Regions from separate parts of the Neobacillus sp. D3-1R genome, predicted to be linked through region 2. Evidence: predicted binding sites of a transcription regulator. Region 2 holds the regulator's gene; each other region holds the start of a gene.
The links. Region 2 encodes Rex, which represses fermentation and respiration genes when NADH is low (regulators of the CRP and FNR family bind a similar motif). Its sites were predicted from a motif close to TTGTGAAATATTTCACAA; they were not measured.
Positions count from the first base shown of each region.

Region 1: the regulator Rex is predicted to act here: its motif matches at 5,889-5,906, upstream of pflB (formate C-acetyltransferase).
Region 3: the regulator Rex is predicted to act here: its motif matches at 4,877-4,894, upstream of qoxA (cytochrome aa3 quinol oxidase subunit II).
Region 4: the regulator Rex is predicted to act here: its motif matches at 3,289-3,306, upstream of ACSBPO_RS02655 (DUF438 domain-containing protein).

Region 1 is NZ_CP197471.1:2,597,903-2,605,646, reverse strand. Features, by position in the region: gene ACSBPO_RS13330 (Na+/H+ antiporter) at 1-553, shown strand, start outside; gene ACSBPO_RS13325 (glycoside hydrolase domain-containing protein) at 623-1,492, opposite strand; gene ACSBPO_RS13320 (hypothetical protein) at 1,603-2,679, opposite strand; gene pflA (pyruvate formate-lyase-activating protein) at 2,783-3,526, opposite strand; gene pflB (formate C-acetyltransferase) at 3,595-5,823, opposite strand; gene ACSBPO_RS13305 (hypothetical protein) at 6,172-6,624, opposite strand; gene ACSBPO_RS13300 (response regulator transcription factor) at 6,807-7,744, shown strand, end outside.
Region 2 is NZ_CP197471.1:41,687-49,430, reverse strand. Features, by position in the region: gene groL (chaperonin GroEL) at 1-1,113, opposite strand, end outside; gene groES (co-chaperone GroES) at 1,168-1,452, opposite strand; gene ACSBPO_RS00300 (CPBP family intramembrane glutamic endopeptidase) at 1,764-2,498, shown strand; gene ACSBPO_RS00295 (YdiK family protein) at 2,517-2,720, shown strand; gene ACSBPO_RS00290 (redox-sensing transcriptional repressor Rex) at 2,743-3,393, opposite strand; gene moaC (cyclic pyranopterin monophosphate synthase MoaC) at 3,431-3,925, opposite strand; gene ACSBPO_RS00280 (ABC-F family ATP-binding cassette domain-containing protein) at 4,067-5,992, shown strand; gene ACSBPO_RS00275 (putative bifunctional diguanylate cyclase/phosphodiesterase) at 6,049-7,744, opposite strand, start outside.
Region 3 is NZ_CP197471.1:1,767,571-1,775,314, reverse strand. Features, by position in the region: gene ACSBPO_RS08995 (methyl-accepting chemotaxis protein) at 1-367, opposite strand, end outside; gene ppc (phosphoenolpyruvate carboxylase) at 567-3,329, opposite strand; gene ACSBPO_RS08985 (NUDIX hydrolase) at 3,411-4,028, opposite strand; gene ACSBPO_RS08980 (hypothetical protein) at 4,044-4,463, opposite strand; gene qoxA (cytochrome aa3 quinol oxidase subunit II) at 4,998-5,984, shown strand; gene qoxB (cytochrome aa3 quinol oxidase subunit I) at 5,974-7,744, shown strand, end outside.
Region 4 is NZ_CP197471.1:524,626-532,369, reverse strand. Features, by position in the region: gene ACSBPO_RS02665 (histidine kinase) at 1-35, opposite strand, end outside; gene ACSBPO_RS02660 (MFS transporter) at 116-1,459, opposite strand; gene ACSBPO_RS02655 (DUF438 domain-containing protein) at 1,961-3,193, opposite strand; gene ACSBPO_RS02650 (hypothetical protein) at 3,355-4,035, opposite strand; gene ACSBPO_RS02645 (glutaredoxin family protein) at 4,166-4,411, shown strand; gene ACSBPO_RS02640 (CBO0543 family protein) at 4,547-5,059, opposite strand; gene ACSBPO_RS02635 (GNAT family N-acetyltransferase) at 5,364-5,903, opposite strand; gene ACSBPO_RS02630 (GNAT family N-acetyltransferase) at 6,060-6,374, opposite strand; gene ACSBPO_RS02625 (hypothetical protein) at 6,921-7,088, shown strand; gene ACSBPO_RS02620 (tetratricopeptide repeat protein) at 7,101-7,586, opposite strand; gene ACSBPO_RS02615 (VanZ family protein) at 7,664-7,744, shown strand, end outside.

The DNA of each region.
Region 1 (7,744 bases), 2.1 Mb from region 2:
GGTCAAAAGTTTCCCGAAAGAATGGAAACATATTATTAATTGGGGCGGTTTAAAGGGGTCACTATCTATTGCTTTAGTTCTTAGTTTGCCTCGGGACTTTCCTGCTCGAGAAGATCTATTATTACTTGCTTTCAGTGTTGTTTTATTTTCCTTGATCCTACAAGGACTGACGATTAAGCCATTGATTCGTTATTTCGGAATAACTATACAGACGGAAGAGGCTCTTGAGTATGAAAAGCTTTTGGCTGGTATGTTTCGATATGAAACCGCGCTGAGTGAAATTCAAAGTCTAAAAAGAAAACTGTACATTACAGAACCTGTAACTAGACAATTGGTTGAGGAATATGAAAGTAAAATTGAAGCTACACAGGAGAAAATGAATGAACTATTTAATCGTTTTCCGCACTTAAAAGAAACTCAAACTGAGGCGATTAAAAAAAGATTGCTTTATGCGGAACATGAAGCGATTCGTAAATTAGAAAAAGATGAAATAATTTCTAGCGAAATCGCAGAACAAGAGCAAGAAGAAATAACCGATCAAATCATAAGATAAAATTAAACAAGGAAGTAATAAGGTAACGCAGTAAAGCGGTGGGGGTCTGACCCCCACTGCTTTACTGCGTTACCATGTGTATGGGATTATTTTGTTGGAAAAGAGGTTGGTGTCTATATTACAGTTTTTGGCTTCGATTCCATATTGCCAGCCAAAGAGTAATGAATCTTTTGGTCCTTGTGGTTTAAAGGTAGGTTGGTTCTTTTTATTTGTAACACCAAGGTGTGGAGATGCAGTCCAAATAATCGTGTTCTTTTGAATATTTGGGTTGTTTGAAACAGCATTTTGATAGGCTGCTAATAATTTATTTTCGGGATTAAATAATCCATAAATCCCTGCACGATATTCAGACTGAGAAAGTTCGTCAACCCATCCCTTGATGAATTCGGAATCAACTGGATAAGTGGGCTCAATATCTGCAAATAACGCCTTACCTTTAGGTATTCCAAGTTTAGCAGTTAGGCTAATAGCTTGTTTCGCTTCTTTTTTTCCATTTTCATAGCCTGTAGCATCAACAAAATGATTATAAATCAGTAAGACCTTTACTTTTTTGCTGTGGAGAAGGTCAATTTCTGTCTTTGTTAGTCCAGATGATACATTGTCCTTTGTACCTATATATCTTCCCCAAATGGCCGGAACTCCATAATAATCTCGTGTGCATTTCAGTAATTTAGCATCGACAGTACTTGCAGAGTCTACTCCCCAAAGGAGAGCTGGCGTTTGCTCTTTTTTAGTAGGATTATGACTAGAATTGTTCCTTTCGGTGGTTTTCTTATCTCGTTCACCCATCAAATAATTTTGTTGGAAAACAGGAAAATATTGCTTAGAGGGATAGAGCTTGTCTGTAGATTTTATTGCTGAATGGTTTGTTGTAAGAAAAGGAAGGATTAATAAAATTATAATGGGGATCAACATACTAAATAACCATTTCCATTTCATAGGTGTCTTCACTCCATTTTCGATAACATCATATTCACAATGGGGAATGGAAGTTCAAATACTGTTAATGGAAATAAATGGGTTTATAAAAAAGACTGATAACTAAGTTATCAGTCTTCATCCATCTTTTTTTCATTTAAAACATTTTTAAGTGCTTGATAAAAGCGTTCTGGTTCATCGACTGTTAAAACAATACGATCTACTTTTTTGGTAAAGCCGTATAAAAGGTTTGCTGTTAATGGCTCTTTTAGTGTCACTTCAAACGTAGGTTTTTCTGTAATAAAATCATTGATCCTAGCATCAAAGGTATGTTTTAATTCTGTCTTACTCAAAGGATCTGGACCTGAGTAGTATGATATATTAGCAATTTGATTAATCGGTACTGTTATTCTTTTCATTAAACCAATTTGAAGGTTTAATTTTTCGGAATTTAATTGAATAGGCGAAAGACGGATTGCTTGAATTTCAGCTAAAAATAGCAAAACGGTATATACATTTAAAATTAATAAAATATAAGAAAGGATAGGATTCATTTGATGTAATAAATAATGAAGTCCAATCGTCTCGATTGCTATCGCATGAATAAGCATAATATTAAGGGCAATAGAGCTTGTCTTTAAATGATAGGTAAACGTATTGGTAGTGCTGTATTTCAATTTTTTGCGATAAGAAAACAATGCATAATAGTAGATAGCTGCTTCAGTTGACATAATTCTTTTCGTTAGTGAATGGGGCATAATATGTTCTATCACAATACTGATGTTTTCGGGAAAATAAATTCCGTTCTCGCGTCTTTCCTTAAATTCCTTCACTAATTTTGGAAATTTGGTCACTATTTTATAAAGTAGATAAATTTCCATTAGGACTATGATTAGCTCACCTGCAATAATGAACCAGGTAACTTGGGAGTAAGAACTTAATAATTCATCTGGGATGATTAACTTGGCAGCACCATAACCACCAAGAACGGGTATTCCAATCATCTTTAATGAATATCTTTTTCTGATTATGAAAAGGTAAGTCATAACTGGAATAACAATAATAAAATCAATTAAGGAAGCTATAACGATTTTATTATCTAAAGGGAAAAAGATAGGTTGATGATAGATTGTATAGTTTGCGGTAAATATTAATAGTATTAGTGTTGAAAAGATTCCCCATTTGGTTTTACCAGTTTGGTAGACCATTTGTCATCACCTCTCGATTCCATTATATAGAAACTTTGGAAAATAATAAATAAAAAAAGTGCCACACCTTCGTGCAGCACATAAATAGGGGGAGTTAAAACAATTAAGAAGTAAACTGACACTTCCCTTTTAAAATATGCAAAGCCTTTTCAACTTGTGAATCATTCGGTGGCTCTATTTCTTTTAGTGGATATTGAAGCCCGAGTGCTTCCCATTTATAGACCCCAAGTTTGTGGTATGGAAGTATTTCAATCTTTTTTACATTGTTAAGTGTAGAAATAAAATTTGCCATTTCATTTAAATCTGTTTCATCATCTGTGATGGTTGGTACCAAGACGTGGCGAATCCAAACAGGTACCTGCTTGCTGGAAAGCAGCTTAGCAAACTCAAGGATATGGTCATTAGGCATTCCAGTAAGCTGTATGTGTTTCTTTCGATTAATATGTTTTAAATCGAGTAAGATTAAATCCGTATATTGAAGGAGTTCTGCCAATTGTTCTTGAAATAGTTTTGCATTTGAATAGCATCCGCCAGAAGAATCAATCGTTGTATGAATTCCTTTCTTTTTACATTCCTTAAATAATTCGATTAAAAACGGTAACTGTAATAAAGGCTCGCCGCCACTAACTGTAATACCGCCACCGGAAGACTGAATAAACGGGAGATAAGAAATTAAGTCATTCATGAGTTCGGAAACAGACATTTGCTTACCAGTCCCAATCTCCCATGTATCAGCATTATGACAAAACTGACAGCGTAAGAGACAGCCTTGTGTGAAGACAACATAACGAATTCCTGGTCCATCAACAGTTCCTAAAGTCTCGATAGAATGTATATTTCCTAGCATGATAGTAATCTCCCTTCGATTGGGAAGTCTCAATGGAAGGGGAGACCTCGATCCCTTAATTAATGGTTTTACAAAGATTCATGGAATGTACGATTAATAACATCCATTTGTTGTTCCCTCGTTAATTTAATAAAGTTTACGGCATAACCAGAAACCCGAATGGTTAATTGTGGATACTTTTCAGGATGTTCCATGGCATTCAATAAAGTTTCACGATTAAATACGTTTACATTTAGATGATGCCCCGCTTTTATTGCATACCCATCTAAGATAGAAACAAGATTACGAGACTGACTCTCTTCTTCTTTCCCTAATGCCTTTGGAACAATGGAGAAAGTATTAGATATGCCATCCAATGCAGATTGATAAGGAAGCTTTGCAACAGAAGAAAGCGACGCCAAGGTTCCTTTTGTATCACGACCATGCATTGGATTAGCTCCAGGGGCAAATGGTTCACCTGTACGTCTTCCATCAGGAGTGTTTCCTGTTTTCTTTCCATACACAACATTAGAGGTAATGGTTAAAATAGACATCGTATGAATAGATTGACGATAGGTTTGGTGCTTGTGCAGTTTTTTCATAAATCGTTCCACTATATCAACGGCAATGCTGTCTACCCGATCATCATTATTACCGTATTTAGGAAATTCACCTTTTGTTTCAAAGTCGACAGCGATTCCATTTTCATCACGAATAACCTTTACTTCACCATATTTTATAGCGCTTAAGGAATCGGCTACCACACTTAGTCCAGCAATCCCTGTTGCCATCGTTCTTACTATTTCGGAATCATGCAAAGCCATTTCGATACGTTCGTAGCTGTATTTATCATGCATATAGTGGATGATGTTTAGAGTATTAATATATAAATCTGCAAGCCATTCCATCATTTGCTCAAATTTTGTCATGACCTCATCAAATTGTAATACTTCAGAGGTTATTGGAGCAAAATCAGGACCTACTTGGATTTTTAATTTTTCATCTATTCCACCGTTGATAGAATAAAGCAGTGCTTTAGCTAAGTTTGCTCGAGCCCCAAAAAATTGCATTTGTTTACCAATTTCCATGGCAGAAACACAACAGGCAATCCCGTAATCATCCCCATATTCTGGACGCATAATATCATCATTTTCGTATTGGATTGAGCTTGTTTTAATTGACATTTTTGCACAATATTTCTTAAATTTTTCTGGTAACTGTGTGGACCAGAGTACGGTTAGGTTTGGTTCTGGAGCAGGTCCAAGGTTGTCTAATGAGTGTAAGAAGCGGAAGGACGTTTTGGTTACTAGTGAACGTCCGTCTAATGCCATTCCGCCAATTGATTCTGTTACCCAAGTTGGATCACCGCTAAATAATTCATTGTAATCAGGAGTCCGTGCAAATTTTACTAGACGGAGCTTCATGATAAAATGATCTACTAATTCTTGTGCTTGTTCTTCCGTTAAGGTACCGTTTTGTAAATCTCGTTCAAGATAGATATCAAGGAAGGTGGAAACTCGACCTAGGCTCATTGCTGCCCCATTTTGTTCTTTAATGGCTGCTAGATACCCAAAATATAACCATTGAAATGCTTCAAGAGCATTTTTAGCAGGTTTGGAAATGTCAAAACCATAAATGGTACCAAGCTCTTTCAATTCAAGAAGTGCCCGGATTTGTTCTGAAATTTCTTCACGAAGGCGCATATTTTCTTCAGTCATTACTTTACTTGTTGAAACAAGATCTTTTTTCTTTTCATTTATTAAAAAGTCAACACCGTATAAAGCCACTCGACGGTAATCACCAATGATTCTGCCGCGTCCGTATGCATCTGGCAGACCTGTAATGATTCCCGCTTTTCTTGCCAGCATCATTTCATCTGTATATGCATCAAATACGCCTTGATTATGTGTTTTTCTATAGTCAGTAAAGATCTTTTCAATATCTTCACTTAATTGATAACCATATGCTTCACAAGCTGCTTTAGCCATTCTAATACCACCGAACGGTTGTAGTGAACGATTAAAAGGCTTATCAGTTTGAACTCCTACAATTTTTTCTAAGTCTTCATTTAAGTATCCTGGGCCATGGGAGACAATCGTAGATACGGTTTCAGTATCCATTTCGAGAACTCCGCCTTTTTCTCTTTCCTGTATTGTTAATTCCATTACTTGTTCCCATAGTTTAGTAGTTGAAGGGGTAGCTGATGCTAGGAAACCCTCATCACCTTCGTACGGTTCCATATTTTTTAAAATGAAGTCTCTAACATCGACCTTTTTTGCCCATGTTCCAGTAGTAAAACCAATCCATTGATTATTCATTGTTGTACACCTCGTATATATAACAGATTTGATATTTTTATCTTATATCTTATATAACAGATGATAAGTGAAAAACATCACAAATAATAGATGGTTTAGCCTAGTATTTGTTAAGATATTGTGAAAACAGGGTTAATTCACACTTTGGACAAAAAAGTATGGATTAAGGAATGAGCGGTTTTGAAACTGTATTATAAAATAATCGCATTTTTTGAAATCTGTTATATATATTAAGAGAGTTGATTTGGATATTATTAATATACGAAATAAGGGAGATTAATAAGGTTGTTACTATTTTTATAGTAAAAAAATGAAACAGGAGTTTGTTCTCCTGTTTCAGCTTTACTTCTAATCGACGACAATATACGCAATCATTGGTCCATTTGTTGTTTTGTCAGCGTGTGTGTGACAAATTAGACGATACGTGCCTTCCTTGCTAAATTGAAGGGGGACAATTGTTTCTTCCCCTTTTTTGACAGTACCTTTAATAGTAGTACCTTCAATCGTAAATGGATGCTCAATTCCATTTACTCCGTAAATAACAAGATTAACTTTCTCATCCTTTTCCATAAAAATAGTACCAGGATCCCAACGATAAGCTTCGATTTCGTTCCCTTTTTCTGTCTTAGCTTTAAATTCCCCAGTTACCATATGGATTTCTCTCGTATTTGATTCGGCTTGAGTTTTAAAAACAGGTACATTAGCTGACCTAAAAATAAACCAAACGGAAGCTGAGATGATCGTTATTCCAACAAGGAAAAAAATAAATAATGATCTCTTTTTAAGAACTAAAAATGGCATTTTCTTCACCTCCAATCATGTGATGTTTAGGAAGCCTTCAGGTGATTATTCTAGAAATCGTAGAATGGATGCTCGTCTACTTTATCTATATGCATAATGATGGAGGAAACTTGTCTGTTTTTTCTGAAATAATCTTTACAAAACCTAGTGAAAAGTTAATATGAAAGTTAGGGGGTGAAAACTTGGTACATGTATTGATTGCTAACAGAGAACGGTATGAAACGACAGGGATGGAATGGTTATTAAAATCAAATGATGCCTCTTTATCAATTGAGCTGGCCTTTACTATATCTGAGCTTCTAGATAAATTAGAAAGTTTTCCAGTTGATATTCTAATCTTAGAAATGGAGCTTCTAACCCCATTAGAAAACAAAAATTTAAAGAAATGGTTAAAGGTATTAAATCCAAAAGTGGTTGGTTTAACATTAGAAGCAACATTCGAAACGGCTATGAAGGCAATTGACATAGGAGTAAAACCGTTGCTGCTAAAACCAGTTTCACCTGAACAACTGCAACGAAATATTCAATACTTAGTAAGAGAAATAAAATCCAAGCACTCTTTGAATCCAATTGAAAAAAAATCTGAAAATAGAATAGACATCACTCAGATATTTAATGATAATTTAACTTCTGCCAAAGATTTTGTGTTTTTAGGTTTTAAAACCGAGGAAAGAGGATGTATCAAAAAGCTGACTACTTTTCTAAAAAATTACTCTTTTAAAATGGATGTTGAATTTTATTCATTATCGGATTCGATTATTGGGATTTCAAAATTAAATGAAGATTCTTGGTATGAAGAATCTCAAAGATTATTACGAGACTGGCAATTGTACGAGCCTGAACCTATTTCTATTGTCGTATATCTTCCTACAGATAAAAATTTGTCTATACATGAACGGTATATTGAAACAAAGAAAATGCTTGAAGTTACATTTTTTATAGGGTTTAACCAGGTAACCCAATATGCAGAGGAGATTAAATGGCAATTCATTGATCCTTTCCTTACTTCTAGTGAGCAAAAGCTTTGGATAGATTTTTTAAATCATTCTAATTTAACAGGGATTCGTGAATGGTTGTATAAAGAATTTCTTCACCTAGCAACACCTTATCCGGACCCTGG
Region 2 (7,744 bases):
TGCTAATTTAGCAAGGCGTTCTTGTAATTTTTCACGGTCAAATTCAGAAGTTGTTTCTTCTAATTGAACACGGATTTGGTTTACACGAGCAGAGATAGCTGCCGGCTCACCAGCACCTTCAACAATTGTTGTGTTTTCTTTCGTTACAACCACTTTAGAAGCGCGTCCTAAAGAAGCGATTGTTGCAGACTTAAGGTCACGGCCTAACTCTTCAGTGATCACTTCACCGCCAGTTAATGCAGCGATATCTTCAAGCATTGCTTTACGACGGTCACCAAAGCCAGGAGCTTTAACAGCTACAGCATTGAATGTTCCACGAAGCTTGTTTACTACTAAAGTAGCAAGTGCTTCACCTTCTACGTCTTCAGCAACTAGTAATAATGGTTTACCTTGTTGTACTACTTGCTCAAGAACTGGCAGGATTTCTTGAATGCTAGAAATCTTCTTATCTGTAATTAAGATATATGGATTGTCTAAAACAGCTTCCATTTTATCAGAATCAGTTACCATGTATGGAGAAGCGTATCCACGATCAAATTGCATACCTTCTACTACATCTAATTCAGTTGTGAAGCCTTTAGACTCTTCGATTGTGATAACACCGTCGTTACCAACGCGTTCCATTGCTTCTGCGATTAATTGACCTACTTCTTCATCAGCAGAAGAGATAGCTGCAACTTGAGCGATAGAAGCTTTGTTCTCAATTGGTTTAGAAATTTCTTTTAATTCATTAACAGCTGCCTCAACTGCTTTTTCGATACCTTTACGGATACCCATTGGGTTCGCACCAGCAGTAACGTTTTTCAAACCTTCACGAATCATCGCTTGAGCTAAAACAGTTGCTGTTGTAGTTCCGTCCCCAGCAACATCATTTGTTTTGCTTGCAACTTCAGCAACAAGCTTAGCACCCATGTTTTCGAATGCATCTTCTAATTCGATTTCTTTAGCGATTGTTACACCATCATTAGTGATAAGTGGAGAACCGAATTTCTTTTCAAGAACAACGTTACGACCTTTTGGTCCTAAAGTAACTTTTACTGTATCTGCAAGAGCGTCAACCCCGCGTAACATCGCGCGACGTGCTTCTTCACTAAATTTAATTTCTTTTGCCATTAGTAAAACCTCCCTGATTTTTTAATGTCTATTATGAAATCTCAGTGGTATTTATTAACCTACAATAGCAAGAATATCGTTTTCACGGATAATCAAGTATTCAGTACCTTGATACTTAACTTCTGTACCAGCATATTTTGAGAAGATAATGCGGTCTCCAACTGAAACCTCTAACGCAACACGCTCACCATTCTCAAGAACTCGGCCAGTACCTACAGCAACAACCTTTGCTTCCTGAGGCTTCTCTTTCGCAGAATCCGGTAAAAGAATACCGCTTGCAGTTTTTTCTTCTGCCTCAACAAGCTCAATGACAATGCGATCTCCTAGTGGCTTTAACATTAAAAATAACCTCCTCAATAAATTATGTAATTTTTAATTTATTAGCACTCTCTAGTCATGAGTGCTAACACATTTTATATATTAATGAATCTTCATTTGTTTTGCAAGTATCATGCATAAAATTTTCAAAAGAAAATCTCGACGAAATTAGACAAGGTTTCTATGCCTATTCTAGACACAACTATATAAGTATAAGCCTGTGTCTTTTCTTTTATTCTTGATTATGATGAAATGAAGTAGTTCTAATTGATACAAACGGTCTTTTATGCGTAAAATGTAATTGTAGAGTAGAAGTAAAGGAGATCAAACCGTTGAAAAAAGAATATTGGATTATCATCATTGTCTACATCGGCATGCAATTTTCCAGTGTTTTAGGGATTCCGCTCCTCACACTAACAGGAAAATTTTTAGGAAATACCCCTGCCAACTGGAAAATGGTTTATGTATCTTATTGGCTCCTCATTAGTTTTTCTATCACGACACTGATTGTACTTTTTATTTTAAGAAAAGAAATGAAATCCGATCAATTAGATAGAAGCCATACGATGTCATTTCAAAGGTCCTTGCTTTGGGCTTTCATCGGTATTTTCTTAGCCCTAATTTCACAATCGCTTGCTGCAAATATTGAAAATATGCTTGGAATTAAAATGGGTTCGGAAAACACGAAACAAATTATTAAGATTATTGAAACGTTCCCTCTTGTGATTATTGTTAGTTCCGTATTAGGACCTATTTTAGAGGAAATCGTCTTTCGAAAAATCATCTTTGGTTCACTTTACAAACGTTTTAATTTTTTCCTATCTGCCCTTATCAGCTCGGTTATCTTTGCATTAGCCCACACAGAGCCTGAACATACACTGCTTTACTCGGCTATGGGCTTTACCTTTGCCTTCCTATATGTAAAGACGAAACGAATCTGGGTTCCCATGTTTGCCCATGTAGCCATGAATACATTTGTTGTGTTAATTCAATCTGTTTTCAAAGAAGATATCGAAAAAATGATACAAGAAGCGGAAAAAGTTCAAAGCTTTATTTCATTTTTTTAAAATGATTTGGAGGATTTTATGAGATATTCACCTTTTGGCTCCGGCATCCTATATATTTTGCTAGGTAGTTTATTTACGTATTTTGCTATTCAAAATGTCCAAGAGGATGGCTGGGGCTTTTTCTCTTATCTATTAGTCATTCTTGCTACATTTGACGTAGGATCAGGGATAAAAATGATCGCCATCCATTACAAACTCAAAAAAACATTCAAAAAAAAATGAGTCCGCCTAATGGACTCATTTTTTATTCCTCTTCATCTGTCGAGTAATGTTTTAAGAAATAGATTAACGATTGTAGTTCGACTGCTAAATCAATATGGTGTACCCGAATAGAATTCGGTACATCTAATCGTGCTGGTGTAAAATTTAATATTCCTTTTACATTTGCGTTAACGAGTTTATCGGTAATACTTTGGGCAACAGGAGCTGGGACCGTAAGAATGGCTACTTGAATGTCTGACTTTACGATGATTTCCTCAAGTTCATCCATATGATATACCTTGACATCTCCGATGGTTGTCCCCACTTTTCCTTTATCTACATCAAACGCAAGTTCAATTTTAGTATTATTATTTTTTAAAAAATTGTAGTTTAAAAAAGCTGTTCCCAGGTTTCCAACACCTATGAGAGCCACTTTGGTTAATTCATCTTGGTCCAAGGTTTTTGAGAAAAAAGATAATAAGTAATTAACATTATATCCATAGCCCTTTTTCCCCAAGGCACCAAAGTACGAAAAGTCTCTTCGAATCGTTGCGGAATCAACTTTTACCGCCTCACTAAGTTCAGCTGAAGAAACACGCTGCTTTCCAGATGAATGTAAATTTTTTAAAAATCGATAATATAACGGCAATCTCTTTGCCGTCGCTTGTGGTATCTTCATCGTTTCATTATTCATTTACCATCCCATCCCCTACCTTGACTATTTATAACGTTTATTTAACTGGTTCAATCCTCTTAAAGTCACCATTTTTGCCGCCTGTTTTTTCGACAAGGAAGGTTGGTCCAATGACCATCCCTTTATCCACCGCTTTGCACATATCATAAACGGTTAAGGCACAAACGGATGCAGCTGTGAGCGCTTCCATCTCCACTCCCGTATTTCCTTTGGTTTTAACAGTAGCATAAATATGTAATATATAATCATCTTCCACGGCTTCCCAAGAAAAAGTTAAATCAATTCCTGTCAGCGGTATCGGATGACACATCGGAATAATGTCCCATGTCTTTTTGCAAGCCATGACGGCTGCTACTTGTGCGACAGCTAAGACGTCTCCCTTTTTCATGGTCTGATTGGTAATTCTTTCATAAATCTCTTTATTTAATCGAATACTAGATTGAGCAACAGCCGTTCGCACGGTCTCTGGCTTATTACTGACATCTACCATTTTTGCTCGGCCTTCTTCATTAAAATGCGTAAATTCTGCCATTTGATAGCTCCTCTCTCATTTAATATACACCATTTTTATCCTACTTGTTAAGACGATTGTAATTTTCTTCACATATATTACTGATGATTGCCGATACCATCAGATTAGGATACACTTGGTGTAGGTAAGAGGTGAATAATGATGATTTTATTACAAGTAAATCAACTATCAAAACATTTTGGTGCTGAAACTATTTTATCGAATATAAAGCTAGAAATTCAAACTCGAGATCGGGTAGCCCTTGTTGGACGAAACGGTGCGGGTAAATCGACTCTTTTAAAAATCATCTCTGGTCAAATGAGCTTTGATTCTGGAGATATTATAAAACCAAAAGAAGTAACCATTGGTTACCTCGCTCAAAATACTGGACTAGAATCCAGTCTCTCCATATGGGAAGAAATGCTGACAGTCTTTATACCATTACAACGAATGGAAAAAGAACTGCGCCTTCTTGAGGAAAAAATGTCCGACCCTTCTGTTTTAGAAGATTCTCTTCAATATGAACGTGTTTTAAAGGAATATGATATCCTTCAGGTTAAATTTAAGGAATCCGGTGGTTATCAATACGAGGCAGATATTCGTTCTGTTCTTCATGGATTGAACTTCCAGACCTTCGACTATAGCACCAAAATAGCTACCTTAAGTGGAGGGCAAAAAACAAGACTTGCCTTAGGGAAGCTACTTTTAACAAAGCCTGATATTTTAATATTGGACGAGCCTACTAACCATTTAGATATCGATACGTTGTCTTGGCTGGAACAATACTTACAAACCTATGATGGAGCCATTCTGATTGTCTCGCATGACCGTTACTTCTTAGACAAAGTGGTCACACAGGTATATGAAATGTCCCGCCGACAAATTCAAAAATTTGTTGGAAACTATAGCTCCTATCTCGATCAAAAGGCTGAGCAATATGAAAGAGATTTGAAGTTATTTGAAAAACAGCAGGATGAAATTGCAAAATTAGAGGATTTCATTCAAAAGAATTTGGCAAGGGCATCTACCACCAAAAGAGCACAGTCTCGTCGAAAAAAGCTTGAAAAGATCGAACGGATGGACCGTCCAAAGGGAGATGAAAAATCGGCTTCCTTTAGCTTTGAAATAGAGAGGCAAAGCGGAAATGAGGTTCTTCATCTAGAAGACTTAACGATCGGTTATCAGAACGATGCGATAGCCAGCCATCTTTCCTTACGATTAACTCGTGGTGAAAGCGTTGCTTTAGTTGGTCCAAATGGTGTTGGGAAATCTACTCTATTAAAAACAATTATTGAAAAACTTCCTGCTATATCAGGAGGAGTTCGCTTCGGTTCGAATGTAACGATTGGTTACTATGACCAGGAACAAGCTGAACTATCTTCCAATAAAAGAGTGTTAAACGAATTATGGGATGAGTATCCTTTAAAACCAGAAAAAGAGATCAGGACCATCTTAGGTAATTTCTTATTTTCAGGTGAGGATGTCCTTAAAATAGTATCCACTTTATCAGGTGGAGAAAAAGCGAGACTTGCTTTAGCAAAGCTTATGATGGAGAAATCCAATTTGCTGATTTTGGACGAACCTACGAACCACTTAGATTTAGACAGCAAAGAGGTTTTAGAAAATGCTTTAATTGATTATCCAGGTACCATCTTGTTTGTTTCACATGACCGATATTTCATCAATCGTATTGCCTCAAAGGTTCTTGAATTAAGCGGAGATGGTTGTACGGAGTTTCTCGGAGACTATGATTATTATCTAGAGAAAAAAGAAGAAATGATTGAATTACAAGCATTGGAGCAACAGAATAACGCTCCGGGAATGAATGCTACGGATAAAGTGGAAAAAAACAATTACCAGCAGGATAAAGAACAAAAGAAATTAGAACGACAACGAAAACGTAAGCTAGAAGAAATTGAGGAAGGCATTTCTCAGCTTGAAGAGAATATTGAACAATATGAGCTTCAATTATGTGACCCTGAAGTTTTCCAAGACCACGAAAAGGTTTCGGAAATTCATACGAAAAACGAGCAGGCAAAACTTGAATTAGAAGGCTTAATGGATGAATGGGCTGAACTAGCAGAATAACTTCCTATGATAACAAAAAAGCACGCCATAAATGGCGTGCTTATTCTGTATATCCCTTAAAGTAATTTTTCTAGTTCTTCTGCTGGCAGTGGTTTGCTAAATAAAAACCCTTGCATAAGGGTGCAATCTTTTTGTAGGAGATACTGTTTTTGATAATCTTCTTCTACCCCTTCAGCCACTACTTTTAAACGAAGACTTCGCGCCAAATTAATAATTGCTTCTACTATTTCTGAATTGCTGAAATCTGAATGGATTTCTTGGACAAATGATTTATCAATTTTTAATGTGTCAATCGGCAATGATTTTAAATAGCTTAAGGAAGAATATCCTGTTCCAAAGTCATCAATCGAGACTGAAACTCCATGTTCTTTAAGATTCTCAAGAGCAAAGATGACCTCTTTCGAATTTGTCAGCAACGTACTTTCTGTTATTTCAATCTCAAAGTATTTCGATTCTAATTGTGAATCTTGTAGAATTTCTTTCACTTGAGCAGCGAGCTTTTCTGGATCTAGAAATTGTCTTGCCGAGAAATTAACGGATAACTTAAGTGGTTCTACTCTATTCTTATTCCAAAGCTGAATCTGCGTACAAGCTTTTTTCATCGTCATTTCCCATAATGGTTGGATGAGTCCTGTTTCCTCGGCAATCGGAATAAAAATACTTGGAGGTATAAAACCAAGTTCCCTATCATTCCATCTTACTAAAGCCTCCACACCAACGATCTTACCAGAATTTCCATTTACCTTTGGTTGATAAAAAACCTTGATATTTTCCTCTTCAATCGCTTTTCTTAATCTCGACTCTATCAGTGGCTTTTCTCTAGTGATCTTATTTAATTCTTCATTGAAAATAACCACTCGATTTCCGCCCATATTTTTCGAGGCATACATCGCTATATCTGAAGAGGCAATAAGGGTATCGATATCTTTACCATGGTCTGGAGAAACACTAATGCCACAGCTTATGCCAAGATAAATTTCATTTTGGTCTAAGTAAAAAGGCTGTTTTAACTCGTGTACTATTTTTTCAGCAATCTGTTTAACCTCATTCAAACACAATCCCTTTATTAGGATGATAAATTCATCTCCACCCTGCCTCGTGATCACACTATTTTCAAGTGCCAATAATCCCTCAATCCGTTTGGATACCATTTTAAGCAGTTCATCACCCTTAGAATGACCTAACGAATCATTGACGTTTTTAAAGCGATCTAAATCGAAAAATAAAATAGAGATATTTTCATTCGTTCTCTCCGATATATCAAGAAACTCTTTCAGCTTGTCCTGTAAAAAGCGTCTATTCGGTAAGCTTGTCAATGGGTCATGCAATGCCTGATATTCAATAATGGTTTGACTATGTTTTAGATCGTTCACATACGTTTGTAAGTAACTTGATAAAGCATTAACGTTTTGCGTAAGCACTCCAAATTCATCTTTTCGCTTTAGGAACAGTTTTCTTCCAAAATTGCCCTGAGCTATTTCATTTACATGTTCGACAATTTGTCCAATTGGGTTGGTGATCGAACGGGAAAAAACAAAGCTAGTCAGCAATACAATGATCATGAAAACACTAGAAAGAAGGACATGGTCTCCTAACTCACGCATTAGTTGATTTTGTATTAATCCATAGTCGTACACTAGCCCAATCACGTATTGATCATCGTTCCCTTTATTGATAGGTACGAAGGTTTTCCTCACTTCTTTTCCGTTTAAATGTGCAGAGTAAGTTTGAATTTCTCCTGTTGTTGATGCC
Region 3 (7,744 bases), 1.7 Mb from region 2:
TCCATTTTTGTTTTAATTCCTTAAACTCTTTTTTCTCCTTACTACTCATTTGGCTATTTTCATATTCTCCAAATGTTTGACTAATCACTTCTTCTGTTTTTTTCATATCTTCTTCCAGTGAAGCAAGTTTTTTAGGACTTAATTGTAAAATATAGGAGTACTCCAACGTTTTCATATGGTCTATTAAAAAATTCAAATGATTAATAACTTCGATTTTTGGAATCCAATTTTGGTTGATTTCTTTTGACTTCTCATTCATTTTTGTCATACTCCAATTTGATACACCACCTAAAATAGCGGTAAAGATAATGACAATGAGAAAGCCACCATATAATTTTTTCCGAACAGAAAAACGGCTTTTTTTCATGTTAAAAAAGTCCCCTTCATATAGAAATAATATAATCCTCTCTATTATATCGGCATTTTCTGACTTTTTTTAATATTTCACATAATAAATTTCACCAATAAACCAATATTCTTCCAAAAAAAAACCTTTGATAGAAGCTCTAGCCACATAAGTAGCTCTAACTTCTTACAAAGGTAATTTATTACTTGTACATACTTGATCAACCCGTATTTCTTAATCCTGCAGCAATTCCACTGATGGTTAATAAGACTTGAGTTAATAATTCATCATTTGGTTCATCTGATTTACGCAACTCTTTAATTAGTTCGACTTGTATAAAATTTAACGGATCTACGTATGGATTTCTACGATGAACGGAGTCTTTAATATTAGGTGTTTGATCTAATAATTCTTCATCCTTCGTTATTTTTAGAAGGACCTTTTTCGTTTTATTGTATTCCTCCACTATATTGTTAAAGATTCTCTCCCCGACTTGTTGATCATCTACAAGGGCTGCATATTCTTTTGCAGTTGTAATATCAGCTTTCATTAATGCCATTTGTAAATTATCAATCGTTGAACGGAAAAATGGCCACTGCTCATACATTTCTTGTAGAATTTTTATATTTTCTTTACCTTTTGAAGCATAACTATCTAGTCCAGTACCTGCTGCATACCAAGCAGGAAACAACTGCCTGCTTTGTGTCCAGGCAAATACCCAAGGTATCGCTCTTAAGTTTTCAAATTTCGCACTATTTTTACGACTCATAGGACGTGATCCAATATTAAGTTCACCAAGTTCTTTCAATGGGGTTGCTTGGTTAAAATAAGTTATAAAGTCATGATCTTGGAAGACAAGAGATTGATATTTTGTTAAAGAAACAGCTGATATTTCTTCTATCGCATCTACCCAACGTGCTTCACGAATACGACCTTGTTCCGACTCTTTTAAAACATGAGCAGATGCTTTTAATAACGTTGAAGTAGCTTGTTCTAAACTTCGATAAGCAATATCTTCGAGTAGATAGCGTGAAGATAATACTTCACCTTGTTCTGTAATTTTCACACCATCCCCTAATGTTTCAGCCGGTTGAGATAGTAAACTTCTTTGAAGGGTACCGCCTCCACGACCTAAAGAACCCCCTCTTCCATGGAAAAATTTGAGGCTAATTTTATAATTTTTCGCCATGGCGTGGATTTCCATTTGTGCCTTATATAACTTCCAATTAGCCGTTAAGGTTCCTCCATCTTTACTTCCATCTGAATAACCTAACATAATTTCCTGCTGGTCATTTAACTTTTCCAGATGCTTCCGATAAACAGGCATTTGAAAAAGAGTTTCCATAATTTTTGGGCCAGCAGTTAAATCATCAATGGTTTCTAATAATGGCGCAACATTTAAATCCGTTTCAACTGTTCCATCCGTATGAAGGCGGTAAATACCGGCCTCTTTAGCAAGCACTAACACTTCAAGCAAATCACTTGCAGATTGAGTCATACTTACTAAATAAACATAAATAGACCGTTTCCCAAACTCTTGATGTGCTTTTTTAATCAGTTGAAATACCTTTATCATCTCTTGTGTTTCCCTTGAGTAATCCTCATGTAAAAGTAACAGTGGTCTAGGGTCTTTTAAAATATTTTGTAACAGATCTAATTTTTCGTCTTCAGATAGGGTTGGGTAGTTATCAGTGATTCCAACCTTTCGCAAAATTTCTGCAATGGCAGCTTCATGCTCACCACTATGATTACGAATGTCCAAGGTCGCCAAATGAAAACCAAATAGTTGAACTTGACGAATAAATTTTTGGAGCATTTTCAATTCATGATTGGTTGGATGGTGATGATAGATGCTTCTCTGGACCATTAATAGATCTTGAAGAAATTCATCGGCTGAAGAATAACCTATTTCTGAATTACCTACTTGCTTTAATCTTTCTATCATAATGGCAAATTTACGGCGATACACCTCTATTTCATTTGGCCATCGTTGATCTATAGATAAATATTTTTCTTCATCTTCCTTTAAGGATAAGAAAAGTTCTTGGCTAACGTTTGCTCTTGTTGACGAGTGACTAAAACGTTTCATTAATTCAACTAATACGACTTTGTATTTTTTTAATACTAGTCTTCTTTGACGATTTAGCGTTTCCCATGTGATCTCTGGTGTAACATTTGGATTTCCATCACGGTCCCCACCAATCCATGAACCAAAACGCAGGAAATGAGGTACCTTCCAATCCTGTCCAGGGTAATGTACTTTAAGTGAATCTTCCACCTCTTGATGAATTTCTGGTAGAACATCAAAAAGAGTTTGATCAAAATAATAGAGACCATTTTTCACTTCATCCATAACAGTTGGTTTTGTATGTCTCAATTCATCTGTTTGCCAAAGAACGGTCACTTCATTAAACAAGCTCTCCTCCATTTTTTGGCGTTCTTTTTTTGAAATTAGTGGATTGTCTAAGCTTTTAAGAATATCCGCAATTCTCTTTTGAATTTCAAGAATGGATCTCTTTGTTGCCTCCGTAGGATGCGCAGTAATAATCAGTTCAAGAGATATTGTATTTAAGACATTTTGTAATATCTCTGAACTTATTTTATTTTCCTGGAGGGAAAATATCGCACTCTCTATAGACCCTGGCTGTACATTCACATCTGATTTTAATTGATATTCACGTCTACGACGGATTCGATGATTTTGTTCCGCAGCATTGATTAAGTGGAAGTATACAGAAAACGCTCGTATGATTTGTTTTCTGAGATTGGGGTCAAGATTTGTGATTTCTTGTTTTAGTGCTAAATAATTTACATCATCATTTTGATTTCGAAGAGCTTTACACATCTCTCTAATTTTTTCTACTTTATTAAATAGTTCTAATCCCCCATGATAAACTAGGATTTCACCAAGTATATTTCCTAGCATTTTAACATCCCGTCGTAACGGAAGGCTGCTGTCGTTTACTTTCATTTCTGTCGTCATATCGTATCACCTTCCCTGATAAGATTTTAGAATATTTAAATAATATAACATATCTTTAACTATTTAGTGTAGTAAAATCCATCATTTGTTTTTAATGATCTCAATAAAGTGGAATAAAATTCTAGCTGTTAATCCCCAAATTACCCTATTATCATAAAGGTAAAAGTATTCTTCCATTTGTCTGGCACGCCAATTATAGTCTTTTCCTCCAACTAATAATTCATAAGGAAAACCTTCCTCAGGTTCAACTCTAAAGTTTACCCGATATATTCTTGGGGTATTTTTTATGAAAAAAGATAGAGGAACAGTAAATACTTCTTCTACCTCAGCCTTATTTAGTCGAAACTTTTCTTGTTTAATGAAACCCGCATATGGAAACACCATCATTCCAAAAGGAGAAACGAGATAATCCAATGGAAACACGTCTGAAATATCTTCACGATTTAAACCTAATTCTTCCATTGTCTCTCGAATGGCTGTAAATTTTTCTATTTTATCATCCGGATCCATTCTTCCACCTGGGAAACAGATATCTCCTGGCTGTCTCCTTAATTGATGTGAACGAACTTCAAAAAGTACATGTATTTCATTTTCTTTCTGAATTAACGGTAGAAAGATAGCAAATCTAGAAAAACTCTCACTCCCCAAAATTTTCGGCTGATGACTTTCTAATATAGATTGGACTTTCTTTATATCCATAAGCAACACCTCACCTTATTTAGCACTATAGACATTTTCATTCACAGCTGTTTCTTGATAAAGCTTTGTTGTTTTTTCCCTTTTTAATCCATAAAAGAATAAAGCTATACCAAATACTACAAATATTGGCTCTAACCAATTGGCTTCAGGACCACTAGTAATTCTATGTAAATGGAAAAACCAATGAAATACGACTATATCAAAACTTAAAAAAAGACCAGTTGCTACTAAGAAACCGTGAAAAAAGGATGGAGAGAACCATTTTTTTAAAATGATCATGATAAGAAGAAGAATAACTAAACCAGTGCCTACAGCTCCTATTCTTTCCCCTGCTGATTGGAGCTGTACACCCATAGCATAAGCTTTTATGCTATGTAAAAATATTGACATGCTAAAATAACCTGAAATAAAACCTAATAATCGTTTTGTATGCATCCTATTTACCCCAATATTTTTTCTTTAATCATACCAATAATAATAGGTTGATTTCCATCGATTTCACTTTTTTAAAAACATCTAATCAAAAGCCATTCTTATCTAACTCATATAATTTTGTCTAAATTGTTACGAATTATATAAACAAAATTATGTTTGTAAAATAATCATTGTTCCTGTCGGAATCTCTCACTTCTCTCGCGAAAAATTGTAAATTTTTACAAGATTAACTCTAAAAATATTATTCACACATAGAAATAACGTTAAAGAAAATACAGAAATCCTCATTTGCAAACTTCCAAATTCTTCCTTGCTAATTTTGTCACATTTAATTTCGAGAAGGTATGTTATCATCATACGTGTAGTGAAAACTTAATACATAGCGGTTTTCACTACTTCCTTTTTGTTCAAGTTTGTGAACAAATGTACAAAAGTATGTGAATGATTGAACAATAATACCTTCAACTTTGTCCAATCTTTGAACAATTTATTATTCTACTAAATAATTTGTTTTTAACTGAAAGGAGTTGCAACATGAAATCGAAAAAACTTTTTGTCTGGCTTGTAGGAGTATTATCACTATCCATGCTTGCAGGCTGTGAAACCAATATGGTCGTTTTTGAACCTCAAGGACCAGCTGCAAGAAGTATTATGGACCTTATTAACTGGTCTCTTATTTGGATGCTACTTGTAGTGGTTGTCGTTTTCTCCTTGTTTGGTTACATTATCTGGAAATATAGAGAAAGACCAGAAAATAAAGATTATGAGCCACCTGAAGAACACGGTAGCATGGTATTAGAAATAATTTGGACAGCAATTCCAATCCTAATTCTTGTCGCTTTAACTATTCCAACGGTTAAGACCTTGTATTCATTAGAAGAAGTCCCAGTTGGGCATGAAGATAAAAAGCCAATCACAATTAATGTTACGGCCGCGGATTGGAAATGGATTTTCAGTTATCCCGAACAAGGTATTGAAACGATAAACTATGTAAATATTCCAGAAGATACACCTGTTAAATTTAAACTCACTTCTGCTGGTACCATGCAATCCTTTTGGGTTCCTGCATTAGGTGGACAAAAGTATGCCATGAATAAAATGGAAACAGAATTAATCCTCCTTGCTGATAACCCTGGTTCTTATCTTGGTAGAAATACGAACTTTAATGGAAAAGGTTATGCAGGGATGGAATTTGAAGTCCTTGCTCAAACAGACGATGAGTTTACGCAATGGGTAAAGGAAGCAAAGCAAACAGCTCCAAAGTTGACGGAAAAAGAATATAACGAATTACTTAAACCAACCCATCTTGGTCGTATGACTTTTTCAAATACTCATCTTGAATGGGTGAATCATGCTGAAATGAATTCAAAAGACTACACAAACCCTGAATTATATCGCGGTCACGGTTACCCTGGACAAATATTCGAGGATCCAGAGCAAGTAGATGGTAAACTTAGTGACCATGAAGGACACAACATGCAAGAGGAAGAATCCAATGGAGGTGGACATAGTGGGCATTAAATGGAATGAATTTTTTATTACTGGTGATCCTCTCATTCTCGGTTCCCAAATTGCCATTCTTTTAACGATGTTCGGTATTGTGGCTGGACTCACTTATTTTAAAAAGTGGAATTGGCTATGGACTGAATGGCTAACAACGGTTGATCATAAAAAAATTGGAATCATGTATATTCTTTCCGCGGTATTAATGTTTTTCCGCGGCGGAATGGACGGACTACTTATGAAAGTCCAAACTTCACGTCCAGAAATGCAATTTTTAGATGCTCAACATTATAATGAAATTTTCACAACTCACGGGGTCATCATGATTCTCTTCATGGCGATGCCTATGTTAATTGGTTTGATGAACGTTGTTATCCCTTTACAGATTGGTGCAAGAGATGTGGCTTTTCCTCAATTAAACGCCTTAAGCTTTTGGCTATTTTTTAGCGGTGCCATGCTATTTAATATATCGTTTGTTATCGGTGGTTCTCCTGATGCTGGTTGGACTTCTTACTTCCCTCTTGCGGGTAAAGAATTCACACCAGGAATCGGGAATAACTATTATGCGATTGCTTTACAGATTGCAGGTATCGGTACATTAATGACAGGTATTAACTTTATCGTAACCATATTAAAAATGCGTACTAAAGGCATGAGTTTGATGAAGATGCCAATGTTTACTTGGACGTCTTTAATCACATCTGTTATTATCGTTGCCGCATTTCCAATTTTCACTGTTGCATTAGCTTTAATGACATTTGACCGTCTTTTTGGAACACACTTTTTCACCGTGTCCGGTGGCGGTATGGATATGCTTTGGGCTAACCTGTTTTGGTTATGGGGACATCCAGAGGTTTATATCGTAGTACTTCCTGCTTTCGGTATGTTCTCTGAGGTTATCTCCACTTTTTCTCGAAAGTCTCTTTTCGGATATAAATCGATGGTTGTTTCTATTGTAGGGATTGCTTTCTTAAGTATGTTAGTATGGGTTCACCATTTCTTTACCATGGGTTCCGGCCCCCTTGTAAACTCAGTTTTCTCTATTACAACGATGATGATTGCGGTTCCTACCGGTATTAAAATTTTCAACTGGTTGTTTACTATGCGTAAAGGGCGAATACGATTTACGACTGCCATGTTATGGGCACTAGCGTTTGTACCTACCTTCGTTATTGGTGGGGTAACTGGGGTTATGTTAGCTATGGGAGCTGCCGATTTTCAGTACCATAATACGTTATTCCTGGTTGCACATTTTCACTATGTGTTAATTCCTGGTGTCGTATACGCAGTATTTGCTGGCCTTTACTATTGGTGGCCAAAAATGTTTGGGCATATGCTGAATGAGAAACTTGGTAAGTTCCACTTCTGGTTTTTCAATATTGGATTTAACTTAACCTTTATGCCGATGTTTTTCCTAGGATTAAACGGTGCTGTTCGACGTTCCTATACCTATTCAGTAGAATCAGGGTTCGCACCATTATTCTTGGTTTCGGCCATTGGATCAGCTATTTTAGCCATTGGATTTGCATTCTTCTGCTATAACATTTACTGGAGTGCTCGTTATTCTAGCCGTAATATCTCCCATGATCCTTGGGATGCTAGAACACTAGAATGGATGACAGCATCCCCTGTACAACACTATAACTTTGCAATAGTTCCTGAAGTCAAAACACTTGATGCTTTCTGGCACTTTAAAAAGCAAAATAAGGATCTAACCTTAAAAGATGAAGAATTAGAAGAAATTCATATGCCAAGTAATTCAGGATTACCTTTTTATA
Region 4 (7,744 bases), 480 kb from region 2:
AGGATCATAATGGGAATAACGGTTAACTTTTTCAAAGCCAAACTTCCTTTCCTTACATATCGACTAAGATAACTGTTTCAATTTTAACAAAAAAGGATGCTTAAAAGCACCCTTTTTAACTGATTTTACTTTGTGCTACCACTGAACTCTCTTGGTTGCCTGGAATAAAGAATGAAGTTAGCACAGCCAAAATACTTCCGAAGAAACCGAAAATAAACAAATGATGGATGCCCTCCATAAAATTCGCTCCACTTGTTAAGAGTGCTCCCATAATCGTCACTCCGATAGCGGTACCTGTGTTTCGGCAAAACATGAAAAACGAAGTAGAAATTCCTTTTTCATGAGCCCCAACAAGCTGTTGAACACCAATGATTCCAACTGTACTCAATAACCCAAAAGATAGTCCTTGAACAATCATCGCCAAGAATACATACCAGAAACCATGGTTATCATTCAATAGAACCAATAGAATGCCTGAAAGGAATAGCAAGACATTCCCAATCATTAACAATGGTCGGTATCCGTATTTTAAAATCCATTTTCCTGCTGGAACTGCCACAACCATCCAGCCAATCGCCGTACCTAGAAGAGCCACCCCACTCATGAAAAGCGATAGGTGTGCAATATTCTGTAAAAATAACGGAATGTAACTCGACGTTCCAAATAGAGCGACTGTCCCTAGGAAGGAATTGATATTAATCCAAGTAAATGTCTTATTTTTAAACATGGACAGTGGGACAATAGGTGATGTATGCTTTTTCTCGAAAAAATAAAATCCTATTAAGAATAAAGCTCCAATCACACCGAATAATAGTTGATTTTCTTCAAGCACCGTCACTAAAAGAAGGAAAGTGATACCAACTGCAAATAATAGAGCTCCAATATAATCGACCTTTGCTTTCTTTGGCTGATACTTTTCTTGGTATGGTAAAAGCGTCAACAATGCAATGATACAAATAGGTAAATTAACAAAGAAAATCCATCTCCATGTCATAACCTCAACAAAAAATGCTCCTAGTAAAGGCGCAAGGACAGCAGATAAGCCCCACATACCGGTAAACAAAGCTTGGATTTTTCCTCGTTTTTCAACAGAAAAAAGGTCTCCTGCAATAATCGCTGGAAAAGGCATCATAAATCCGGCACCTATTCCCTGAACCGCGCGGAAAATAACTAACTGAATCATACTTTGTGATAACCCGCAAAGAAGTGACCCGAATAAAAAAAGGATAATTCCAGATGCAAAAACTCTTTTTCTTCCGAATAAATCAGAAAGTCTCCCTGCTACAGGGGAAAGAATGGTACTCGCAATCATATATGACGCGAAGGACCAAGCATATAAATCAAATCTTCCTAACTCTTTTGCGATAATCGGCATCGTTGTGTTCATAATTGTGGTATCCATCGAGGCCACCAGCATCGCCAGAACAATGCTAACCATTACGGTCGTTCTACTTTTCATTTTTCTTAACCCCCATAATTTTTCCAATAAGCAATTTTACTCCATGGAAGGCATATCTGTCACTTAGGAAGATTGGGCTTTTTTATAGCTTGCACTTCGGTGGTAAAAATAAACAGGTTTTTGTTAGGTGGGGTTTTGGGGAATGAGGCTGGGGAATGGGTGCGGTTGATAAGTTGCTGGTTTCGGTTGATAAAACTTGAGTTGCCGGTTGATAAATTCCAAATTTCGGTTGATAAAACTTGAAATGCGGTTGATAAGCCACAGTCTACACTAAAAATCCAATTAAAAAGCGAACAGCACATTGACTGTTCGCTTTCTTTTTTATGATAAAGCTGTTTTCGTATAGTTTGTGGTTTTCGTAAAAATCCCTAAAGCCGGATTTTTACAGGCTCTCTTAATAAATGATCAGCTCTTTTCTTCATTTCCGTATGAGTTTAACACCCTATATCGAGAAATGCCTATTTATTAATCTAAAAAAGCAACAAAGGTTCAGAAAAGAGCCTATGATAAAATTCGTTTTTCGCCTTCAATGGCTTTAATCGGGTCAATATTTTGCGTGAATTCAAGAGTTCCAATGTATTTTCCATTCTCATCACGAACTGCGAAGTAACGGATATAAACATATTTATCACGGAACTTAATCCAGAAGTCCTCGCTATCTTTTTTACCTGATTTAAAATCCTCCAATAGCTCCTCCACGACATGAACACTTCTTGGGGGATGACAGTTTTGCACTGTGCGGCCGATAACGGCTTTAGTGCGTGCAAATATTCGTTCTTTTCCATGGGAGAAGTAACGGACGACATCTTCATGGTCAATGAAGGTAATATCAACCGGTAGATGATTTAGAAGCATCTCCAATTGTTTAAGTGATAGTATCCCCGTTTCCATTTTTATATAACCTTCAGAGATTGCTTTCTCATCTAGATGATTACGGTCAGGTTTCCACTCCGCTTCTGGCCCTGTTAAGCAAAAGCCAATTTCATCGCTTTCGTGGGCAATTTTCACCCACTCGTCTTCCGTCAAATTTTTCAACGCCATCGGAAAAAGAATGTTTTCTTCGCGATACACCATGGCTAATACTTCATCCATTACATAATGGATTACATGGATAACTGCTTTTTTATCGCCTTGGTAATGGGTTAGTTTTTGCTTAGCGTCCTTGATGGCATCGCGGATAAAATCGTCGATTCTCCACATATTGTTGGTTGGTCCATAAATTCCGTAATTTTCAAGATATGGAAAAATCAAATTCTCTTTACGGCTAAAATGCTTATCGATATCTAATAAAAGATTCATATCACTCAATAGCTTGTAGACATTCTCAGGTGTATCCTCTTTTTCAAATTGTTCTAAGTTAACTTTCACGCTCAATTGAACTAATTTTTCCAATTCCCGGTTCTCTAACTTAAAGGTATGTACCGGGTGCCCAGGCTGGTCTTCGGGGCCAGCAGTTGAATGGATTTCTTCCTGAATTGTTCCTTTAAACATTTCGGTGTGAGCTGCATATATTCGTTGCACTTCTTCATTAGAAATTCCATCGTTTTCTAAAAAATCATGGGAAAGTTGAGCAATTTCATCCACCGTAATTTTTCCAATGAAAGCATTGAAATGAGCTTTTACCTCGTCGATATTTCTCCCGTTATGAAGATCTTGAAAAACTTGTCTTATATTAGCCATTCGATTTGTTTCTGTATATAGTTGTAGTTCACGATTATTAATCATTTCACTCATAAGAATTCTCCTTCGCTGTGGAATGAGAACCTATTAGTTCTCACAATTAAAATAGCATTTTTTCAAAAGAGAATTAGTGATATACATCATTTGAAAGGTGTAAAACTTAACATTGTCATGAAATGGACAAAAAAAAGCAGAGACTTGGGCTCCACTTCACGTTACTCCTTGTTTTTAACAAATTGCGAGATAAAAATAGTTCTTGTGTTTTCGTCTGTTAATTCCCCACTAATTATCTCAATCAATAATAAATTAAAGCCTTCATAGGATAACTGGTCTGAAGGTGGAGACAATTTTCTAAGATGATTTTCCTCTAACAGATAGTATTCTCCTGGTAAACCGATACCTTCTTTCCATCCAGATGATCTCAATTTAACGTCTTTCTCATCCCTGATAAACACCTTTTGTTGGTTTAGGATTTGAAGTCTTTTAAAAAATTCATTGGCATTCATTAATCCTGGATATTGAAACCAATCATTCACCGTTTTTTTCGTAATAATCACTTTTTTCTCATCCTGACAAGATCGACAACTATTATATTGATAAATCGTATATTTATTTTCCTTTTGCATAGCCAAATTAAATCTTACCTCTTCAATGTCTCCATCCTTTGTTAGGTAAACATTGAAATCCTCTATTCTGGCATCATCAGAAGTGCCACTATTGATTTCTAACTCTTCTTTGAACTTTTCCCAATCTTCTTCTATATTTAATTGATAGATATTATCTTCAGAAAAAAATCGAACTTGCGGTACATTTACCACATTAAAATAATATAATGCGTAAGCTATTGCTCCCAATACAATTAGTATTATCAACATATAGGTTCTTTTTTGTTTCAAACCATCACCCCCGGATGTTTCATTTTCATTGTAGCATAACAATTCCAAACATTCCCAATGTATAAGTCATGAACCGTGTAAAAATAGAAAAACTAAGATACAATAGTGGCAAACACAAATGGAGGTTAGAATGATGAAAAACGTCGTTATTTATACACAAGAAACTTGCCCGCCATGCCATGCGGAAAAACTTTGGCTAAAAGAGAACGGAGTGGAGTTTGAGGAAAGAGATATTCGCAAGGATGATCGTTACATGCAAGAAATTATTGAATTAGGAGCTTCCGCTACCCCCGCAACGGTTATTAAAGATGAAAATGGTCAAGAAGTCGTAATGGGCTTTGACCAAGAAAAATTAGCAGAAATTTTAGGACTATAAAAAGATAGGTGTCCTCCTCATTTGGAGCTGACACCTATTTCTTTTTCTGCCTCCATAAAAAGAGTGCCATTCCAATATAAACCCCAAAGAGAAGAATAAAGAACACTGGTGTAGAAAGAGACATCGGCATTACCCCTACTTCAATTCATGCAAAGCTGGATGGAAGAAATACAATAGAATGATGATGATAGGTATGGATATCATCATCGCAAAAGCCGGTCTTTTATAATGCAAACGTATAATGACAAAAGAAATAACGTTAAACAATAGGGACCACCAACCATTCCAACCATTTTCATATACAAATAGCCCCTTTTTCGTAAAAATCCATTCAATCACAGAAAAATAAGCAACCCAAATTCCGATATAAAAGTACTTCTTCCTACCTTTTGGGAAATATTGAAGATACATCATGATCACAACTGGGAGTATAAATAGCGAGAAGGCAATTTCTATTATTGTATGATTGAGCCAAGAAACCGTAACCGCTTTATATCTCCATAAGGTATGTTGATAAAAGATGAAATTATATAGTAGGTTACAAATTATATAGTACTGAACAGTCGGATAGAATTCCTTCCACCGTTTCCAATCGATAAAAACCTTTGCAAAAAGAATATAAACGACCATGACGATTAATAAATACATGTAATATAATTCCCTTATACATTTTTATCTTCATTTTCTCCAAGTTTTCTTTGTCTAATCAATTGAAATTATTACTTTCGTGTTTACACGATTAAAAATAGCCATAACAAAGGGATTGCCCTCTACAGGAGCAATCCCTTTTCCATTTAATCAAACGTTTGTTTAGTTTTTTTAGTTGATAAACCTCACTAATTTCAGTTTATCAACCGAATTTCGAAGTATATCAACCGGAATCAGCATGTTATCAACCGCTTTTTCGGATTTATCAACCGTTTTAAAAATTTATCAACCGCAGACACCAAAATTATTTTACGTACTCGTCCTTCATTAATCCCAACAAATGATTGTCGTGATACTGTCCATCGAAAAAGAGGTCATCTCGTAAAGTACCCTCTAGCTTGAATCCTAGCTTTTCGTAGGCAGCAATTGCACGCGCATTGAAGGCATATACATTAATACTAATTCTGCGTAAATTTAATGTATTAAACATATAATCGATAATTAATCGCAAAGCTTCCGTCCCATATCCTTTACTTGTATACTGTTCATCTGTAATAGCGATTCGGAAACTTCCCTTTCTTTCGCGATGTTCGATATCAACGATGGCTAAGTCACCAATGACTTGATCGTTTTCTTGTAAACAAATTAATAAATCGATTCTGCTATCATTTTCATTCCATTTATTGATCGCATTCTCCAACATTTCTCTTGTTAAAAAGTCTGTTGTTCCTGTTAATCTTCTAATATTAGGGTTTGAGACAGCTGCTAAATAATGATCCACATCCCCCTGCTCCACTCTTCTTAAATAAACACGATCGTTCTCTAAATACTTAATAATTTCCATATAGATTTTCCCCCGTTAATTTAAATAAACTATATAGTCGGTTTTCTTATTAATCAGTATAATGCACAAAACCACTTTTTTCCAACAAAAACTCCACCATCTCAATTTTAAAAAGCTTGAGAGAATCCTCCCAAGCTCCACTCACCTTACTTGAAACTAAACTCTTAGCCGATAAGCCTTTACCACAATCCCATCCTCCAATGGTACAAAGTCAAATTGGGGGATGTGTTCAAATCCGAGTCCTTCATATAACCGAATGGCATCTTTCATAAATTCTGCTGTATGTAACCCAATGGAATGGTAACCTGTTGCTTTCGTGCGATAAATACATTCCATCATTAATGCCCTTGCTATTCCTTTTCCACGCATCTGTGGGTTAACAGCTAGCATCCGTATTTCAGGGTATTCCAACGGATCTATATACCCTTCATAAGCTTCGATTTTTGCTGGAAACAAAGCCACACTGCCCACGATTTCCCCATCCATTTCTGCTACAAGAAGTTCGACCTCTGATTGGGTATCAGCTTCCGATGTAATGGACTATGTAAGAGCCTTCCAATGCCCTTTTGGTATACGTTCTACATGTTCTTTATATGAAATAATTCTTTGCTTCCGAATGAAAGGTAATTCTGTCTTTTCTGCATAACGTATGATCATGTTAAGAATCTCCTATGAAATATTTTCAGTCTTCGCACTTAAATACCTTTAGAGGGTGGAAGAATTATATACTTCGTTTATGAAGGACAACATTCCTCTTTTTTAAACCAAGAATGTCCATCATAACCCCGATGAAGGACAAACCCCTCCTCTTTTTTTGCCCAAATGTCCTTCATAACCCTGATGATGGACAAAACTCCTCTCTCTTTTAACCCAAATGTCCTTCATACCCCCAATGAAGGACAAAATTCCTCTCTCTTCATCCAAAAATGTCCTTCATACCCAAAACTATATATTTATGGATGATTTACCTCCAAATGGTTAAACTAAACCTGTATTTTAAAAGGAGATGACTTTTACATGAAATCCTACTCTGTTCATTATTTCGATTTTACTGGTGGAAAAGGCGTTGCTTACTATGATGCTACCAATGAAATTGTTGCAAGGGACCGATTTCTCGCAACCCATCCGAATTGCAATGTCGATTATATTAAATGTAGAAGTGTTGATGGGAATCTCCCAAAATAAGCGTTCCCCACTCTATTTCCAAGTTTGATCCAATTTATCTGAATAAAAGGTGATGGCTCTTTTATAGTGTAAGATGTCTTCATCTGAGGTCGTTTCAACAAGACATTTTAATAACAGCTCCATTGCACGTTGATGTTCTTTTAAGTTATATAGTGTCATGGAATAAAATACCTGCAGTGCTCTATTACCAGGGTATAATGTCACCCCTTTGGAAAGAACATCTTTAGACTTCTCATATTCCCCTAAGGTTCGGTAAGTGCTGCCTAGTCCTAACAGTGCGCCTTGAAGCTCCTCCTCAGGCAACCCCAACTGAATTGCCTTTTCGTAGTATGGTACCGCAGCTGCTTCTTCCCCTAAAACATCACAACTCCATGCACATTGATAATTAACCATTGCGTTCTCAGGAAACTCATTTGCAAGTTCTCGAAAAATTTCGTTTGATTCCTTTAATTTGCCTTCTTTTCGCAAAACAAGAGCCCTATCCAGTCGATTTTCCATAAATTTTACTCCCCTTTTATGTTTTTTTCATGTCATAATGATTGGTAGCGTCATTTTTAAATTGAGGTGTCCTTTTTTTGAAAAAATCATACCTATTAGCAACGGTTCTATCCGTTCTATTATTTTCCTTATTTTCACATTATCTCTTCCAATTAACC